Regions from separate parts of the Clostridium sp. CS1-1 genome, predicted to be linked through region 3. Evidence: riboswitches for the same ligand, from Rfam matches in the RefSeq annotation. Region 3 holds a riboswitch; each other region holds the start of a gene.
The links. A riboswitch is a leader RNA that binds a small molecule or an ion and turns the genes downstream of it on or off. The one in region 3 is predicted to bind lysine.

Region 1 (6,619 bases), 1.1 Mb from region 3:
TAAGATCATAATCACCTAGTATCTTTTTAGTCTCTTCTATCATTTTTATTTCTTCTTTTGTATATCCATTTTCCATAAATACATCAATATGTGGAAGACAATTATAGGCAATTTGGTGAGGATATTTTTTAGCTTCAATCCCCTGTATACCATTTTCTAAATCCATTACGCCGCCCACTCCTGAGCCAGATACAGCCTGATAAGTTGAGTAGATTATTCTTTTTATTTTGAATGCATCATGCAATACTTTAAGAGGAACAACAGATTGAATTGTAGAACAATTAGGGTTTGCTATTATTCCGTTGTTCCAATTTACATCTTCAGGATTTACTTCAGGTACAACTAGTGGAATATCCTTATCCATTCTCCAAGCGCTGCTATTATCCACTACAATTACTCCGTCTTCTTTTGCAATAGGAGCAAATTTTTTACTAATATCTCCACCAGCAGAAAATAAAGCTATATCCATATCTCTTTTGAATGAGTCTTCAGTTAGTTCCTCAACAACATACTCCTTACCCATGAATTCTACTTTGTTTCCTGCAGACTTTTTTGATGAGAAAAGGTATAAATTATTAATGGGAAAGTTTCTTTCCTCTAATACCTTTAAAAATGTTCTTCCTACCATACCAGTTGCACCAACTATGCCTATATTTGCTTTTCTCATTTTTAACACCTCGTATAATATATTTTATTTACTAGTTAACTGCTATTGGTCCTCCAAACTCTAGAAATGAAAGATTAAAGTGGCACTATATTTTTAGATTAGTTTAACCAATCACCAGTTAAAGACAGGTCCCATCTGATTTTATTTTAATTTACAGATTTAATTCCTTTGCTAAAACAGTTACTGCTTTTTGTTTATCCTTTGCATCTATAGTATAGGATATACTTATTTCAGAAGTAGTTACTTGTTTGAACTCAATATCATTATCTGAGAAGATGTTAAATATCTCAGATGCAACTCCTGATTGTTTCATCATACCTATTCCTACAACAGATATTTTTGTTATGTTTGAATCTTTAGATACTTCAATACCCTCAATTACTTCTTTAAGTTCCCTAGCTATTTCATCAATAGCATGTACATCTTCTTTAGATGTAGTAAAAGAAACATTTACGTATCCATGAAATGGGGCTGTTTGGCTTATCATATCTACATTCACGTTATGTTTTGCCAATCTATCAAATACAATTGCTATATTCTTAGAATTGTGCAAAACATTATTTACTGTAACCATTAAAACATCATCGCTAATTGAAAGACCTGTTATTGTTTTTCCTTCCATTGTTTCATCATACTCCTTTATATAAGTTCCTTTTTTATTTTCATGGCTTGATGCTACATAAATAGGAATATTATATTTACATCCTATTTCAACTGCCCTTGTTTCCATAACACCAGCTCCTAAGCTTGCCATCTCCATCATTTCCTCATAGCTTATAACATCTAATTTCTTTGCATTTGGCCAAATCCTTGGGTCAACACTATAGATTCCTTCTACATCTGTATATATTTCACAAGTACAATTAAGCTTTGCAGCCAAAGCAACGGCTGTTGTATCTGATCCTCCTCTACCTAAGGTGGTTATATCTCCATTTTCGTTTATACCTTGGAAACCAGCAACAACAACTATTTTGCCTTCATCTAGATAGTTCTTAACATTTTCAATATCTATATCTGAAATACGATTTCTTGTATGAATTCCTTCTGTTTTAATTCCAGCCTGAAATCCTGTTAATGATACTGAATCAAATCCATATTCATGAAATACCATAGATAATAAAGCAATTGATACCTGCTCACCAGTAGATACTAGCATGTCCATTTCTCTTTTGTTTGGATTGTCTGATATCTCCTTAGCTAACCCAATAAGTTGGTCCGTAGTTTTGCCCATAGCTGAAACTACCACTACAACGTTATCCCCTTTCTTCCTTCTCTCTATTACCTTTTTTGCAACAGCTTTTATTTTATCTATAGTTCCTACAGATGTTCCCCCATATTTTTGTACTATTGTAGCCATCTAAACTACCTCCTTCATTAAATCAATCTAAAATATATCATTTTTTATAATATCTTCATAAGTTTCTCTTTTAACGGCTAACTTTGTCTGTCCATCTTTAACAAACACGACTGCTGGTTTAGGTATTCTGTTATAGTTACTAGCCATGCTATAGTTATAAGCTCCTGTAGTTAGAACTGCTAGTATATCTCCCCTTTGAACTGTTGGAAGTTCAATATCTTTTATTATTACATCACCAGATTCGCAACACTTTCCTGCTATAGTATACATTGCTTTATTTTCAGAATAAAAGTTATTCGCAACCAACGCCTCATATTTAGCATCATAAAGAGCTGTTCTTGGGTTGTCTGTCATACCTCCGTCTACAAAAATATATTCTTTACCACCATAAGTCTTTTTGGTTCCTCCTATTTCATAAAGGGTAGTCCCCGCATTAGCAATTATTGATCTACCTGGTTCTATCATAACTTTTGATATATTTAAATTTAACTTTTCTGATTCTTCCTTAAGTATTAAAAGCATATTTTTAAGGCACCTTTTTAGCTGGACTGGTTCATCACCTTCAGAATAATATACTCCAAAGCCTCCACCTAAATTTAATTCTTCGGTAATAAATCCATATTTGCTTTTCATTTCATCTAAAAAATTAAGCATTGCTGATACACCTGAGTAAAATGATGCTTCCTCAAAAATTTGTGAGCCAATATGACAGTGGAAGCCTTTTAAGTTAACTGTCTCACTATTTTGAAATCTATTTATTACTTCACCAATATCCTCACTAAATATTGATTCTCCAAACTTGGAATCGTTCTTTGAAGTTTGAATATACTCATGAGTATGAGCATCAATACCCGGATTTACTCTTAGCAATACATCTACTTTTCTCTCAAGACCCTCACATAGATACTCAATTAGTTCTAATTCTTGTCTGTTATCCACTACTATCCTTCCTATTTGTGATTCAATTGCTAAGGCTAATTCATGTTTTGTTTTGTTATTTCCATGCATATAGATTTTGTTTGTCGGAAATTCTGCCTTTAAAGCTGTGTAAAGTTCTCCTCCTGATACAACATCCAAGGACAATCCTTCCTCCTTGATAAGCTTACAAATGGCTATATTTAAGAATGCTTTAGATGCATATATAACTTCAGTATCGATACCTTCCATTTGAAAATTTCCTTTAAAGGTTCTACAAGTATTTCTCACTAGATCTTCATCTACTACATATAAAGGAGTTCCATATTCCCTTACTAAATTAGTTGTATCAACATTACCTATTTCTAAATGTCCTTCATTGTTTATATTCATAGTTCCAAATAACTTCATCTTTTTCTCCTCTTTCTATTTAAAATTAAATTTCCGAATACTTATATAAATCAAATCTTCTATATTTTTAAAAAAGCAAAAAAACAATCACGAGCAAAAGGTACTCATGATTGTTTCATATAACATCGCCTTTTGCCCCAATATGATAAGCACTCCTTCAGAAGATTGGGCAATCTCCTGAAGACAGTACTATACTTGTTAAGCATAGTCCCAATACATAAACAGAACTCTTTTATGTATTTCGGCAGTTAACCCTTTCCTACATATAAATATGTAGTACTAATGGTAACCGCGGCCTCTGTATCATATCGTTTATATTAAATTTTTTTCATTTTTAAGTAAATAAAAAACAGTTATGAGCAAAAGGTACTCATAACTGTTATATTTAATAACAGAACCTTTTGCCCCAATGTGATAAGCACGCCTTTAGAAAATTGGGCAATTTTCTGAAGACAGTACTATACTTATTCAGTATAATCCCAATACATAAAATTTAATTTATATATTTCGGCGGGTGACCCTTTTGTGTATATTTATCCAAAAATTATACAGTACTCATGACAACCGCGACCTCTATACCACACTGTTTATACATATATTCGTTTTTTTATTCATACTTACTATATTTAGAAGTGTATCAGATTAAAGTAATATAGTCAACTACTTTTTTCATTTAAGTATAAGTTTTAATATTTTAACTTTAAAGCATATAGATAAATCAATTTCATTTTAGACTTATACATAGGGATATATTAGTAATTCTGAAGCACATTTAAATACTTTTTTATGAGTCTTGGCGCAGAATTTGAGAAAAGATTAGAAGATTTGATTGTCTGAGCGTGAGCGAGTTATCAAAGCTTCTTAGCTTTTCTCAAATTCGAGCCTTAGACGAATTAAAAGTATTTATAGTGCAAAAGAATTGCTAATATATCCCGGCATATAAGTCGAGCTCTATATTTGGTTATCTATAAAAATCCTATACTTGTTTTAATAAGTTAGCCATTTCAATTGCTGTAACTGCAGCATCGTATCCCTTATTTCCAGCTTTTGTACCTGCTCTTTCAATAGCCTGTTCAATAGTATCAGTAGTTAATACACCAAAAATAACTGGAACTCCTGTTTCTAGAGACACACTTGCAACTCCTTTTGATACTTCGGAGGATACATAATCAAAGTGAGGCGTTGCTCCTCTTATTACAGCTCCTAAACATATTACTCCATCATATTTTTTTGTATTTACCATTTTCTTTGCTACTAGTGGCATTTCGAAAGCGCCTGGTACCCATGCAATTTCAATATTCTCTTCTTCTACACCATGACGTTTAAATGCATCAATAGCGCCAGTTAAAAGTTTTCCGCCTATAAACTCATTAAATCTTCCTACCACTATACCAAATTTTAATCCTTGTGCTACTAAACTTCCTTCATAAATTTTCATCTTATTGTTCCTCCCCAAAATTTAATATATGACCTAATTTTTCTTTTTTTGTTTTTAAATAATCCTCATTTCTCTCATTATGATTCATTTGAATTGGTACTCTATTTAAAATCTCTATTCCATAACCAGAAAGACCGGCAATTTTTCTAGGATTATTCGTCATTAAATTTACCTTTTTTACTCCAATATCGACTAACATTTGTGCTGCTGCACCATAATCTCTCATATCCGCTTTAAATCCTAAAGCCAAATTTGCTTCAACTGTATCCATCCCTTGGTCTTGAAGAGCATAGGCTTTCAATTTATTAATTAGTCCAATTCCTCGTCCTTCTTGACGCATATATAGAATAATTCCTCTTCCTGCTTCGTTAACTCTCTCCATAGCAGCAGCAAATTGTTCTCCGCAATCGCATCGTAGAGAACCAAAAGCATCCCCTGTAAGACACTCAGAATGAACTCTTACTAAAACAGGTTCTTCACCAGAAACATCTCCTTTAACTAAAGCTACATGATGCTCACCATTTAGTGTATTTATATAGCCTATTACTTTAAAATCTCCGTATTTTGTAGGCATCTTAGCCTCAGTTGCTCTTTCTATAAAAACTTCATGTCTTTTACGGTAAGCGATTAAATCTGCAATGGTAACTATCTTCAAATTGTGTTTTTTTACATATTCTATAAGTTCAGGAGTTCTTGCCATAGTTCCATCTTCACTCATAATTTCACAAATTACTCCTGCTGGATAAAGTCCTGCAAGTCTTGGCAAATCTACGGCTGCTTCTGTATGTCCTGCCCTTTCTAAAACTCCACCTTTTTTAGCTTCTAGAGGAAAAATGTGTCCTGGTCTTCTAAAATCTTTACCAGAAACATTTGGGTCCAGCATTTTTTGTATGGTAGCTGCTCTCTCATATGCAGATATTCCTGTTGTAGTTTCTAAAGCATCTATAGATACGGTAAAAGCAGTTTGGTGGTTATCTGTATTCCTACTTACCATCTGAGGCATTTCTAATTCCTTTAGTCTTTCTCCCTGAATAGGTGTACAGATTAGTCCTCTTCCATACTTTGTCATAAAATTTATAGCTTCGGGAGTTACTTTCTCCGCTGCCATTAATAAATCGCCTTCATTTTCTCTATCCTCATCATCGACTACAACTATCATTTTACCTTCTTTTATATCTTCAATAGCTTCTTCAATAGTATTAAACTTATACATTATTCTTCCCCCTATTTTTATAATTTCATTATCATAATCATGTTTATACAAAACCATTTTGGCTTAAGAAGTCTAGATCAATACCTTTTTTCCTTACTGCCTGTTCTTTAGTAGCTATCAGTTTTTCAATGTATTTACCCACCATATCACATTCTAGGTTAACTTCAGCACCTATTTTCTTTCTGAGTAATGTAGTAACGTCTTTAGTGTGTGGTATTATAGATACTTTGAATAGAGAATCATCTACATAGGCCACAGTTAAACTTACTCCATCAATTGCAATAGATCCTTTTTCCACTATGTACTTTAGTATTTCTGGAGATGTTCTAATGCTAATCCAAACAGCATTATCTTCATTTTCATATTGAGATATTGTTCCCACTCCATCAATATGACCACTTACCATATGGCCTCCTAGTCTATCGCCTAGTCTTAATGCTCTTTCCAAGTTAATCTCATCTCCTGAAGATAGATTCTTTAAGTTACTTCTTCTCATAGTTTCTGCCATTACATCTACTGTGAAATGACCTTTACCAAAGTCTGTTACTGTTAAGCAAACTCCATTGGTACTTATACTATCCCCTAATTTTGTATCTTCTAGTACTTTACTAGCTTTAA
Region 2 (6,619 bases), 1.5 Mb from region 3:
ACTTACTACGTCATAACTTGTGTTTTTAGCACCTCTAATTAATGAATTGAACTCTACAATCTTACCCCGTTTTCTCTCCCAGCCAATCCACATTTGTTCTTTCTCATTAAACTGTCTATATCTACACAAAAAATAAAATATGTCATTGCCGTCTTTACTATACTTCTTATTTAATTCTTTAACTAGTTTCAAACCACATTCTATTATTAAATTATCTCCTTCTTCGCTTTGCTTGTTACTATCTTTAAAATCTCCTAAAATAGCAAAATAAATATTCTTCTCTCTATTAGCCAGATAATATACCTCAATATCGTTAACTAATGTCATTACTCTATCTTGATTATTTAATAAAGTTGGCACCACTACTACGGTACTAGACTCTACTGGAATTCCTTCTCTAAATTCTATCTTAGGAATAAACCTAGGGCTAATTAATCTATTTATTCCCCAATTAAACATAGATATAATAATTTCACTACATGGCACTAACACAGCTATGGATATTAGTACGTATTTCCAAGTTACTGGATTTATGTCATTAGCTAAACCTACGAATGTTATTAAAGCTGCTAAAGCAATTGTTCCCCATACTATAGTTCTAATATAAAATTTAACATTTGCTTTTATAAACAGACTCCTAATACTTTTGATTCCCTTTTCCTGAAACTCGATTTTTCTCTTTAAACACTCTACTCCTTCGTCTATTATGTAGTAACCTACATGTTTTTCATATTCCTTTGCATTCTCATCCTTTGACGCTTCCTCTGCACATTCTATTGCCTTCTTTGCAATAAAAGATTCTGGAGCATTAATGTATCTTGAAAGTCTTTCCAATCTCCCCCTATAATAATCTCTAGATTGAAAGTCCATTTCTTCATATATCTTCAAAGGATCTTGCCTTAATACACTCTCAACATAACTCAATTTCTCAAAACTTTCTCTCCAATTTAAAGCTGAAACTTCTCTTATGCCAGTTATAGAATTTCCAATGGCTACTTGATATGACGTTTGCTTTTGATGTTCTAAATTTATAATTCTTTCAGCATTTAGTTCTTTTTTATCTAACTCATGATCTATCCACTGATACATCTTGCCATTCTCTATTCCATTGTCTCTTAATGCTTTTAACATTCTTTCAACGAAATGGGTAGTAAATTCTATCCTTTCTTCTGAAAGTTTATCTATATATTCTTCAATCCTTCCATCCTCAAATGCATTTATAATTCTTTCTGTAATGACGTCAGCTCTTTTTCTCTCTTTTTGAGTTAATGCAATCTTTTGTGTTATCTTACTTATATTCTGAATTAAAGCTATCTTAAGCATTATAGGGAAAGCCCACAACTCACCACTTGTCAGTATAGTAGTTCTTTGATATGCATTTATAAATGCTTCTATAGTCTCTTCATTTACTCTCCCATCAGTATGAGATATCAGTTCTACAGCTATGTAGTAAATTCTAGGATATCCTTTCATTATGCCCTTACTTAAAACAGGGAGCTCTTTATAATATGCTTGTGGCATATTATTTTTTATATTTTTATATTCTCTTTGAATTAGATAGAGATTATCTAATAACCATTCAGCTGCTTGAATTACATCCCTATTATTTTTAAATTCCTTTTCTATCTGATCATGGCCTTGTAATATCTTTTTATAACTAGCATCTAAGCTTTCAATTAATTTCTTTCTACAGTTGGTTTTTCTTATAACTGATGAATAATTAGATATTTCATAAGCGTGTTTTAGTAGTTCCTCCTTACTTGCGTTTACACTTGGAATATCATCCATTATATTTTCTTCTTTTGTTTCTCCTTTATTAGAAACTACGTAAAAGCTTACCGTTACAATAGCTATAGCTAGAACTATAATGTAAAGCATAAAAATCCATCCTTTCATGAAAAAACAATTCGTGCTTAGATTATTATTCCCAAAAGTATCGAAAGTATGAATTTAAATTTAGTTAAGAAATTATCTGGAAATATACTTCTGATGAAAGGTCTAGTCCAAAATCTTCAAATAAAAAATAAACACTATTAAAACTTATTAAATTAATAAATTTTAATAGTGCTCTTTTTACATGTAATAAAGCTATAAGAGTCCATGTTGTATCTAGATTTTAAATCCTGCCTCTTTTCTTGTTAGTTATTATAAAGATAACTCGTTTTCAACAATCTCCTCGAAGGTTTGTCGCCTACAAATAAGTTTTTCTTCTCCATCTTTAACCATGACTACTGCTGGTCTTGGTATCTTATTATAATTGCTAGACATGGAATAACCATATGCTCCCGTAGTAAGAACTGCTAAAATATCCCCACTTTTAGCTTGTGAAATTTCTACATCATTCAGTAGTATATCCCCAGATTCACAACACTTACCAGATATGGTTACTACCTCCCTGGAGGTGCTTTCTACCTTACTTGCCAATATACATTCATATTCAGCATTGTATAGTGCAGGTCTAATATTGTCTGTCATCCCTCCGTCTACCGCTACATATTTTTTTATATCTGGTATTTCCTTAATTGACCCGATTGTATAAAGAGTTGTTCCAGCACTACCAATAATAGACCTACCAGGCTCTATAACAAGACAGGGAAGTTCTATCCCTAGATTTTTTGCTGTATTTTCCGCTGTTTCTAACATTACCTGACAAAAATCTTCTATCTTTCTTGGGGTATCTCCACTTTTGTAATATATACCAAACCCACCGCCAAGATCCAGCTCCTTAACCTCATAATTCGTTTCATCTTTAATATTCTTAACTATAGATAACATAATTTTTACCTCATCCTCGTAAGGTTTTGTATCGAAGATTTGTGATCCTATGTGGCAGTGTAATCCAATAAACTCAATATTTGAAAGTGCAATTGCTTTTCTTACTGCATCTATAGTTTTATTATTTAACATGGTAAAACCAAACTTTGAATCTATTTGCCCTGTCTTTATATATTCATGAGTATGAGCTTCTATTCCCGGAGTTATTCTTAAAAGAATTTTTTGAACCTTACTATTTTCTTTTGCTATTGAATTTATTTTTTCAATTTCATACAAGTTATCAACGACAAATATTCCAACGCCAAGTTTTATTCCCATTTTTATTTCTTCTACAGTTTTGTTGTTCCCATGAAAATACACATTCTCCATAGGAAAACCACTTTTCCAAGCAGTATAGAGTTCTCCTCCCGAAACAACATCAAGACATAAACCTTCACTATTTATTAGTTGACACATAGCTAGTGTTAAAAATGCTTTTCCAGCATAGGCTACTTTATTCTTAGTATTTTCGCCTTTAAAAGCTTTATAGTATCTCCTACACTGACTTCTTACTAAATCTTCGTCAATTACGTATAGAGGAGTTCCAAACTTTCTTGATAAATCCATTGTATTTACCCCACCAATATGCAGAGTATTATCTTTAATTTCCATAGTCCCAACTAGTTTCATACTGGTTTTCCTCCTAAAATGTTTATAAATTGAATTCCTTTGCTACTATATTTATAGATCTTAATTTATCTTCTTGTTTAATTGTGCATGTTATTCTTATTTCTGAGGTAGTTATCATTTTTACCTCTATATTATTTTCTCTAAACAATTTAAACATTCTAGCTGTTACACCAGACGTTGTTTTCATTCCAATTCCAACTATTGAAAATTTAGTTACATTCTCATCTATTGCAATTTTTTCTCTATCCGGATAGTATTCTCTAACAATTTCTAAGCACTCATGCAAGTCAGCCTTCGGTATTGTAAATGATAAATTAACTTTACTATTTATCGGTGCTGTCTGACTTATCATATCTATGTTAATTCTCTTGCTAGCTACACTCTCAAATAAACTAGCAATTATATTTATATCATTCTCTATATCCCTTATTGTTATAGCTACGTCTTCGTCACTTGTTGCAAGTCCTGTTACTGGTTTACTTTCCATATTCATGTTACTTACCCCCTTAATAACTGTACCCTTAATATCACTATTACTTAATCCAACATATATTGGAATGCTATACTTCTGCCCTAATTCCACTGATCTTGAGTGCATAACCTGTGCACCAAGACTTGAGAGCTCGAGCATTTCTTCATAATCTATTTGATCTAATTTCTTTGCTTCTTTGTATTTTCTTGGATCTACGCTGTATATTCCATCTACATCAGTATATATTTCACAGATACCCCTTAGCTTAACCGCTATTGCTACTGCAGTAGTATCTGAACCGCCTCTTCCGAGAGTAGTTATGTCTCCACCTTCATTTATTCCCTGAAACCCTGCTACTATGACAATTTTTCCTTCTGATAAGCTCTTTTTTATATTGTTACCATCTATGTCATCTATTAGAGATTTGCCATATTGTCCGCTAGTTTTAATTCCTATTTGATAGGCTGTATAGCTAACAGCATCATAACCTAAGCTTTTAATTGCCATGGCAAGTAATGCAGAAGACATCATCTCACCTGTAGAAAGCAAAGCATCTAACTCCCTCTTATCGGGTTTGCTTGTGATTTGATTTGCAAGTCCTATAAGTTCATCTGTAGTATCACCCATTGCTGATACCACTACGACAAGTTCATCACCTTTCTTCATTCTCTTTACTACAGTGCTTGCAACATTCTTTATTTTGTCTATAGTCCCTACGGAACTTCCACCATACTTTTGTACCACAACTGCCATAATACCACTCCTTAAACTCCTTTATCTTAAGAAACGTCCACCTAAAAAATAAATGCAGCAAAGGAACACCTCTGCTGCATTATAAATACAACTTTGTGACCTTGTAGCTCTCCACGTTCACAGATGAACATGACAGCCTTACATATATTATATGCAAAGCCAGAAAATAGTTTCGCCAAATTATTTTCTTCGGCTGCAATCCCTTTCCTTATTTCTCATTATCCGCCGACTAAAAATAAGTACTCCTAATTCCAGCACCTCTACCCTAGGTAGGTTTCTTTATTAAATTGTACTTAGTTTATCATAAATATTTATACATTTCAAACACTATTTGTAATATTTTAAAATATATAACTTTTCAAACATGCTTATCCTTGAAAGCCTAAAGCTTATAGAACTCCTTAAATGATTCTTCTGTATATATATAATCCTTAACTCCACCTAATTCCCTTATAGAATGCATTGAAAATATCGCAATTCCCATATCTACCGAGTTAATATTTACATGACTTGAAGATATAGGCCCAATGGTAGAACCACCCTTTTCATCTGAGCGATTAACAAATATTTGAACAGGAACTCCTGCCTTTTCACATATACTCTTATAAACAGCACTTGATACACTATCTGATGTATAACTCTGGCTTGCACTCACTTTTATAATTGGGCCTCTATTTATTATAGGTCTATTTACTGGATCAGACTTTTCCCCATAATTTGGATGTAATGCATGACCTAAATCACTAGATATCATAAATGATTTTGCAAGTGCTCTATAATATTCTTCCTTACCTTTGCCAAGACTTATTAGAATTCTTTCTAATACTGATGATAAGAAAGGTGAATTCGCTCCCTGTTTTGTTGTGCTTCCCACTTCCTCATTATCAAAACAAATAGCTATATTTGTAGCGTTACCCGCTTCAGTTTCTGTTAATGCACTTATTCCTGCGTATACCATTGATAAGTCATCTAATCTTCCGCTAGAAATAAATTCATTATTTAGTCCTATAACCTTTCCTTTTTCGAATTCGTAAAGAAATAAATCAAAATCTAATATATCCTTCTCGTTTACGCTTAATTCTCTAGCTATTGTCTTTATAAGATATTGTCCTTTTTCAAACTCCTCATTTACTAGCGAAAGTAATGGAAGTATATCCTTTTGTTTATTTAATTCTACACCAGAGTTTACATTTCTGTTCATATGTATAGCTAGGTTAGGTATCACTAATATAGGTTTTTTTATATTTATAAGCCTTATTTCGGGATAAAGTGGATTTTCACTTTTCAAAGTTACTCTTCCTGCTAAAGACAATGGTCTATCTAACCATGTATTTATTATAGGACCTCCATAGACTTCTGTGTTTAATTTTACATACGCCCCCTCAACTTCCATGTCTGGATTTGGTTTTACTCTAAATCCTGGTGAATCAGTATGCGCACCTACTATTCTAAAGCCTTCTTTTTCTATTTCTCCCTTTCCTACTACAAAAGCTATAATTGCAGATTCATTTTTTGTTAAAAAATACTTTTCTCCCTTTTTTAGCTTCCAGCTGTCTTCTTCTCTAAGTTCATTGAATCCGGCATTTAAAAGCACTTGTTTTGAACTATCAACGGCATGGAATGCTGTAGGACTTTCATAAATAAAATCTATAAGTTCCTGCGCTTTCTTTAATTCATTGTTCATTTCTATTCCTCCAATATATAATATTTTTTGAATTTAATGTAGCCTACTATGTAATTTAACATCATAATTATACCAAAATATATATTTTGGTATAGGTCTTATTTAACTTTTATAAAATAACAACTCAATTTATAATAGTTTTTTATGATATCTAGTATCCTTAATATTAGGAATACCCCTAATTATTTAGTATATTTAAATTGTAAATTTTAATGCCATAGAGCACGTACTATTATAGGTTAACTAGTTATCTTCTAAATATATTT
Region 3 (6,619 bases):
ATGGAGAGCTCGCATTGCACATATTTAAAGCATTAGGTGTAGCTTATTTAGCACCTGAAAACCTAATAGATCCTATAACATCAGTGAGTGGTTGTGGCCCGGCATACGTATACATGTTTATTGAAGCAATGGCGGATGGTGGAGTAGAAATGGGGCTTTCACGTGAAATGGCTCAAACCTTAGCAGCGCAGACTGTTATGGGAGCAGCTAAGATGGTTCTTGAATCTGGAGATCATCCGGGGCTATTAAAGGATAAGGTTTGTTCTCCAGGAGGTGCAACTATTGCAGGAGTTAGAGCGCTAGAGCAGGGTGGATTTAGAGGAACGGTGATGAATGCTATAGAAGCTGGAAAGGTTCGTATGGAGGAAGTTGGTAAGAAAGCAGAATAAAAAATATCCCAAATATCATTAATGGAGGTATAAATATGAGCAAGATAAGAAGTGCTGATAACCCAGTAGAAAGAATGGCTAAGCTTATGGCTGAGCTTTATTACTTCATGGCAAAGGAAATGATCGAAACATTAGGTGAGGAAAAAGGAAAGGAAGCAGTAAGAGCTTCTATAAAGAAATTTGGAGGTGCAAGGTTAGAATCTATGCATGAGGAGGCTCGTGAGAAGGGGCTTCCAATAAATCTTGATACCTACTTAAAAGTAAGGGATATGCCAGGTATTTCATGGGAGAGAGACCCTAATAATCCAGATGATATAACATACTGTCCAATGCACGATATGTGGAAAGAACTGGGGGCTGAGGATATTGGGGCAATATATTGTGAAATAGATGATGTGCTATATGAAGGGTTTAATGCAGAGTTTGAAAGACCACTTTGCAAGACTTGTGGAGATGACTGCTGCAGATTTTTAGTTAAACCTAAAAAATAGTATTAAAAAATAGACCTTAATGATAAAAAATTCATTAAGGTTTATTTTTTATAAATGAACTTAAAATAAAACTAATAATATATTAATTTAAATTTAATCCTATTCAATTTTATAAAGTTTGATTCAAGCATTTGTTTGGATAGTAAAAGGATAAATTGCAAAAACTACACATAATATAATTGATATTTAACTAAGATTTATAGCTCATTAGGCTTACCTAATACATAAACATTAACTTGATCATTAGGCTCAAAGGTAAAGGTACTGGTATAAACATTTAACAATTTCCAACCATTACCTAAAAATTTATTTGTTTCGCTTTTACTGTAGGTTTCTTGAACTTTTATTATATTAAACATATCTTCAGTCATTATATAATCACCTACCTTTTAGATTACTTGTCACTAAAAATAGCTTGTGTAGCTTTAAAAAATATATGTCTGGTTATCAAAGGTATGCTAAATCATATTATATAATAATTCAAGAAAAATAAAATAAATAATATTACTGTATATAACCTATGCAGTAGGTGTTACATAGTGTATAATGGAAAAGGTTGGTTCTAACCAAAGAAATTGAATATTAACATTAAAAGGTGACAAATAATAAATTATATAAAGTTACTTTTGAAAAAATAATTTGGAGGTGTTGTATTATTAATAAAAATTTTAATTTAAATGAAGGAATCAGAGAGAAAGAAATTAGATTAGTTGGAGAAGAGGAAAGCAAAGTAGTGAATACAAGGGATGCTTTAAACCTTGCAAGGGAAAAGGAATTAGATTTAGTAATGATTTCTCCAACAGCTAACCCACCTGTATGTAAAATAATGGACTATAACAAGTTCCTTTATGAGCAATCTAAAAAAGAAAAGGAAGCCAAAAAGAACCAAAAAATTGTAGATATAAAGGAAATAAGATTAAGTCCTACAATAGAAGAAAATGATATAGAAATTAAAGCAAATAATGCTATAAAGTTTTTATCTAAAGAAAATAAAGTTAAAGTCTCCATTAGATTTAAAGGAAGACAAAATAACTATACGAGTTTAGGCGCTAAAGTATTTGATGTATTTGTTTCTAAAATAGGTGAGGTTGGAGTAGTTGAAAAACCGCCTAAACTTGAAGGAAATAACATGATTATGATTTTAGCACCTAAGAAACAATAATTATTTTATTAAATTTTATTTACTAATTATGTATTATGATGTATAATAATTAGTATAGTAAGTGAATAACTGAGGTAGAGGCGCAAAGTTTAATAGTAGAACTGCAGAGGTAAGCACAATGAAGCAGTTTGAAAGGAAATTTTGCCGAAGCATACAGCAGATGCTTTATTGCTGTATAGCTGGGGTTGCATAGAATATATGCAAGACTGTCACAAATAAAATTTGTGGTGAGCTATCATTCAATGTGGAATTAATATGTATTTTATGTATAAATACGTATTTTAACACCCTGAGTGTATACTCGGGGTGTTTTTTATGCTTATCTTAGTTAATTCACTTATCGGAAAAAGTAAAACCGATAAGGAGGAAGAAAAAATGCAAAATGCTGCAGGACAAAATAATGTAGGTTCTAATGAACTAAAAAGAAGTTTAACAGCGAGACATCTAAATATGATAGCTATGGGTGGTGCTATTGGAACAGGTATATTTTTAGCACTAGGTGCTACTATTAATCAAGCCGGTCCAGGAGGAGCACTAGTTGCATATGGTTGTATAGGAGTTATGGTTTATTTCTTAATGACAAGCTTAGGGGAAATGGCAACATTTATGCCAGACTCAGGGTCCTTTGGAATTTATGCATCAAAATTTGTTGATCCAGCCTTTGGGTTCGCAATGGGTTGGAACTATTGGTATAACTGGGCTATTACAGTTGCAGCAGAAATGGTTGCAGGTGCGTTACTTATGAAATACTGGTTCCCAAATGTTCCTGCGTTAGTGTGGAGCGTTCTATTCCTTGTATTAATAGTTGCACTTAATCTTTTATCAGCAAGAGCTTATGGTGAGTCAGAATATTGGTTTGCAGGAATTAAAGTACTTACTGTTATTGTATTTTTATTAATAGGTGCTGCTACTATATTTGGAATATTAGGTGGACAAACAATTGGTCTTAAGAACTTTACTGTTGGAGAGGCACCATTTGTTGGTGGAGCTAAGTCAATATTTATGGTGTTTTTAATTGCAGGATTCTCATTTCAGGGGACAGAACTTGTAGGTATAGCTGCAGGAGAAAGTGAAGATCCAGAGAAAAACATACCAAAAGCGATTAATACTATATTCTGGAGAATCCTAATTTTCTATTTAGGAACAATTTTTGTAGTAGGAGCAATAATACCTTACATGGATGCAAGTGTTGAAACAAGTCCATTCACGTTAGTATTCCAAAAAGCTGGTATAGCAGCTGCAGCATCGTTAATGAATGCAGTTATTTTAACTTCCGTGTTATCAGCTGGAAACTCAGGAATGTACGCTTCAAGTAGAATGCTATACGCAATGGCTAAGGATGGAAAAGCTCCAGTTTGGCTTGGAAAAGTTAACTCAAGAGGAGTTCCTATAAACGCTTTAATACTAACTACAATAGTAGCATCAGCTTGCTTCTTAACAGGACTTTATGCTGAGACTACAGTTTATGTATGGCTTATAGCAGCATCCGGACTTGCAGGCTTTGTTGCATGGGTAGGTATAGCATTATGTCACTACCGCTTCCGTAAGGCTTATGTTGCTCAAGGGCGTGACTTAGGTAAGTTAAAGTATACAGCAAAGCTATTCCCACTAGGTCCAATTATAGCTCTAGTATTATGTACTGTAGTTATTTTAGGGCAAGGAGTTAGTTACTTTGAAGCTGACAAAATCGATTGGAGTGGAGTAATCTCTTCATATATAGGATTGCCATTATTCTTAGCTTTATGGTTAGGATATAAAAAGAAACATAATACAAAGGTTGTTGAGTTAATGGATGTAGATTTTAGCACTGATAACTCAAAAATATCATAGTTAAATATTTTGTATACTGAAATATAAATTTAATATATTGTAAAATGAATAACAACCATAGAAAGTTATAATTAAAAGTTATGACTTTTTATGGTTGTTTTGCATATTTTTCAATATCTATAACTAATATATATTTTGCAAAAAAGTAATGTAAGGTATAATATATTATTAATATGGAAAGTGACAAAATTTGATAACAGTGGAGGAGAAAAATGAAATTAAACAGTTTTTTTAAATTGGTAGAAATTCAGACAAAGCCAGCGAGTGTAATACCATTTATATTAGGAACACTTTACACTATATATAGGTACGACCATTTTAAGATAATAAATTTTCTAATAATGTTTACATCATTATTAGCTTTTGATATGGCAACTACAGCTATCAACAATTATTACGATTATAAAAATGAGATTAGCATAAGAGGAGCTATTGATAAAAGTAAGAACGTAATTGTAGATGATAATATAAAAGAATCTACTGTACAATTTATAATATTTTCACTTCTGACTGTTGCCACAGGTTTTGGATTTATATTAACCTTAAAAACTAATGTTGTTGTGCTTCTAATAGGTATACTTTCCTTTGGAGTAGGTATACTTTATACCTTTGGACCAGTTCCTATTTCTCGTATGCCTTTAGGAGAAATATTTTCAGGTTTCTTTATGGGATTTATAATTTTATTTTTATCAATTTATATTCACATATACGATCAAAATATAGTGTTACTCACATATAAAAATAATATGTTAAATTTAAGTATTAATGTATTAGAAGTGATTTACATATTTTTAATCTCTATTCCTGCCGTAAATGGAATAGCTAACATAATGCTTGCCAATAACATTTGTGATGTTGAAGAGGATATTAAAATCAAAAGATTTACATTACCTTATTATACAGGTAGAGAGAACGCACTAAAGCTATTTAAGGCATTGTGTTATATGGGATACATAAGCATAGTAGTCTCGGTATCACTTAGGATTGTTCCAATAGCCAGTTTGCTAGTATTAGTTACACTAATTCCTGTAAATAAGAATACAAAAATGTTTTGTAATAGGCCAATAAAAAGTGAGACTTTTGTGCTATCTGTTAAAAACTTTGCATTAATGAATTTGAGCCATATTGCTGTAATAGGATTAGTATTACTTTTTGACTTATTAATATAAAGAACTCTAGGGGGATGAAAACTTATGAAGATAATTCATACAGGAGATTGGCATATAGGAAAGATTGTAAATGAATTTAGTATGATAGAAGATCAAGAATTTATTCTAGAACAGTTAATAAAAGTTATCGAGGAAGAAAAACCTCATGCTTTAATTATTGCGGGAGATTTATACGACAGAAGTATACCACCAGTTGAAGCAGTGGAGCTTTTAGATAGAGTATTTAGCAAGATTTTATTAGAATTTAAAACACCAATACTTGCCATAGCAGGCAATCATGACGGAGCAGAAAGATTATCTTTTGGAAGCAGAATTTTAACTAAAAATGGGTTATATATTGCAGGAGTTTTTGATAAAGAGATTAAAAGAATAGTTTTGAAAGATGAACATGGTCCTGTAAACTTTTTTCTACTTCCTTATGGAGACCCAAGAGAAATAAAACATATTTTAGAGGACGATGAAATATTAACTCATGATGATGCTATGAAGAAAGTTATTGAAAAAATAAAAGAAAATATGAATGAAGATGAGAAAAATATATTGGTAGCACATGGTTATGTTACTTTTATGAAGGAAGAGATAGATAGTAAAGATGAAAATCCACATACTAGAGCAGGGCTTGAAACTTCGGATTCTGAGAGACTTTTAAGCATAGGTGGAACCGATATAATAAGAGGAGAATATTTTAGTTCCTTTAACTACACTGCTCTTGGACATCTTCATGGACCGCAAAAGGTTGGAAGTAATAAGATGAGATACTCAGGTTCATTATTAAAATACTCTTTTTCAGAAACCAGCCACAAAAAAGGTGTGACTATAGTTAATATAGATAAGAATGGCGAAGTATCTATAGAACTAAAACAGCTTATACCAAAAAGAGATATGAGGGTGATAAAAGGACCACTAAATCAACTTATAGATCCAAAGGTTTATGGTGAGGGAAATGTTGAAGATTATATATATGCTATTCTTGTAGATGAGGGAGAGTTAATTGATCCTATCTCGAAACTAAGAGCAGTTTATCCAAACATAATGGGGCTTCACAGGGAAGATAAAAGAGAAAAAGAAGATAGCAGAACTTCAGCTGCAGCTGGTCATCAGAGTAAGTCAAAGCTTCAACTTTTTCAAGAGTTTTATTCAGCTATAGCCGGCATGGAAATATCGGAAGAGAAGCTACAAATAGTGAAAGAAGTAGTAGAAGCTGTGGAGAAAGAGGTGAAGTAGAAATGAGGCCACTTAAGTTGACGATGAGTGCTTTTGGCCCTTATGCAGGTGTGGAAACTATAGATTTTAAAAAGTTAAATGACAAGAATATATTTTTAATAACTGGCCCTACAGGGGCAGGGAAGACTACTATATTTGATGCCATAAGTTATGCACTTTTTGGAGAAGCATCAGGAAGCAGCAGAGATAAGGACAGCTTGAGAAGTGATTTTGCTTCACTTGATATCCAAACATATGTGGAATTGGAATTTGAGCTTAGAGGAAAAGAATACAAGATTACAAGATTTCCACAGCAAGAGAGAAAGAAGGCAAGAGGAGAAGGAACTGTATCTAAGAATGCAGAAGCACATTTAA

Region 1: linked by a shared signal. The riboswitch ahead of lysA (diaminopimelate decarboxylase) and the one ahead of AC0N0V_RS05055 (amino acid permease) in region 3 are both predicted to bind lysine.
Region 2: linked by a shared signal. The riboswitch ahead of AC0N0V_RS22045 (aspartate kinase) and the one ahead of AC0N0V_RS05055 (amino acid permease) in region 3 are both predicted to bind lysine.

The regions. Positions count from the first base shown of each region.
Region 1 covers NZ_CM148680.1:2,246,407-2,253,025, forward strand. Annotated here, with positions in the region: gene AC0N0V_RS10580 (aspartate-semialdehyde dehydrogenase) at 1-667, opposite strand, end outside; gene AC0N0V_RS10585 (aspartate kinase) at 819-2,024, opposite strand; gene lysA (diaminopimelate decarboxylase) at 2,052-3,350, opposite strand; lysine riboswitch at 3,491-3,659, opposite strand; lysine riboswitch at 3,758-3,936, opposite strand; gene ribH (6,7-dimethyl-8-ribityllumazine synthase) at 4,327-4,788, opposite strand; gene AC0N0V_RS10600 (bifunctional 3,4-dihydroxy-2-butanone-4-phosphate synthase/GTP cyclohydrolase II) at 4,790-6,001, opposite strand; gene AC0N0V_RS10605 (riboflavin synthase) at 6,045-6,619, opposite strand, start outside.
Region 2 covers NZ_CM148680.1:4,658,718-4,665,336, forward strand. Annotated here, with positions in the region: gene AC0N0V_RS22035 (glycoside hydrolase family 94 protein) at 1-1,878, opposite strand, end outside; gene lysA (diaminopimelate decarboxylase) at 2,146-3,444, opposite strand; gene AC0N0V_RS22045 (aspartate kinase) at 3,467-4,669, opposite strand; lysine riboswitch at 4,766-4,940, opposite strand; gene AC0N0V_RS22050 (M18 family aminopeptidase) at 5,052-6,353, opposite strand.
Region 3 covers NZ_CM148680.1:1,129,700-1,136,318, forward strand. Annotated here, with positions in the region: gene proC (pyrroline-5-carboxylate reductase) at 1-389, shown strand, start outside; gene AC0N0V_RS05040 (L-2-amino-thiazoline-4-carboxylic acid hydrolase) at 425-880, shown strand; gene AC0N0V_RS05045 (hypothetical protein) at 1,078-1,251, opposite strand; gene infC (translation initiation factor IF-3) at 1,533-2,042, shown strand; lysine riboswitch at 2,110-2,285, shown strand; gene AC0N0V_RS05055 (amino acid permease) at 2,418-3,872, shown strand; gene menA (1,4-dihydroxy-2-naphthoate polyprenyltransferase) at 4,085-5,041, shown strand; gene AC0N0V_RS05065 (exonuclease SbcCD subunit D) at 5,066-6,265, shown strand; gene AC0N0V_RS05070 (AAA family ATPase) at 6,268-6,619, shown strand, end outside.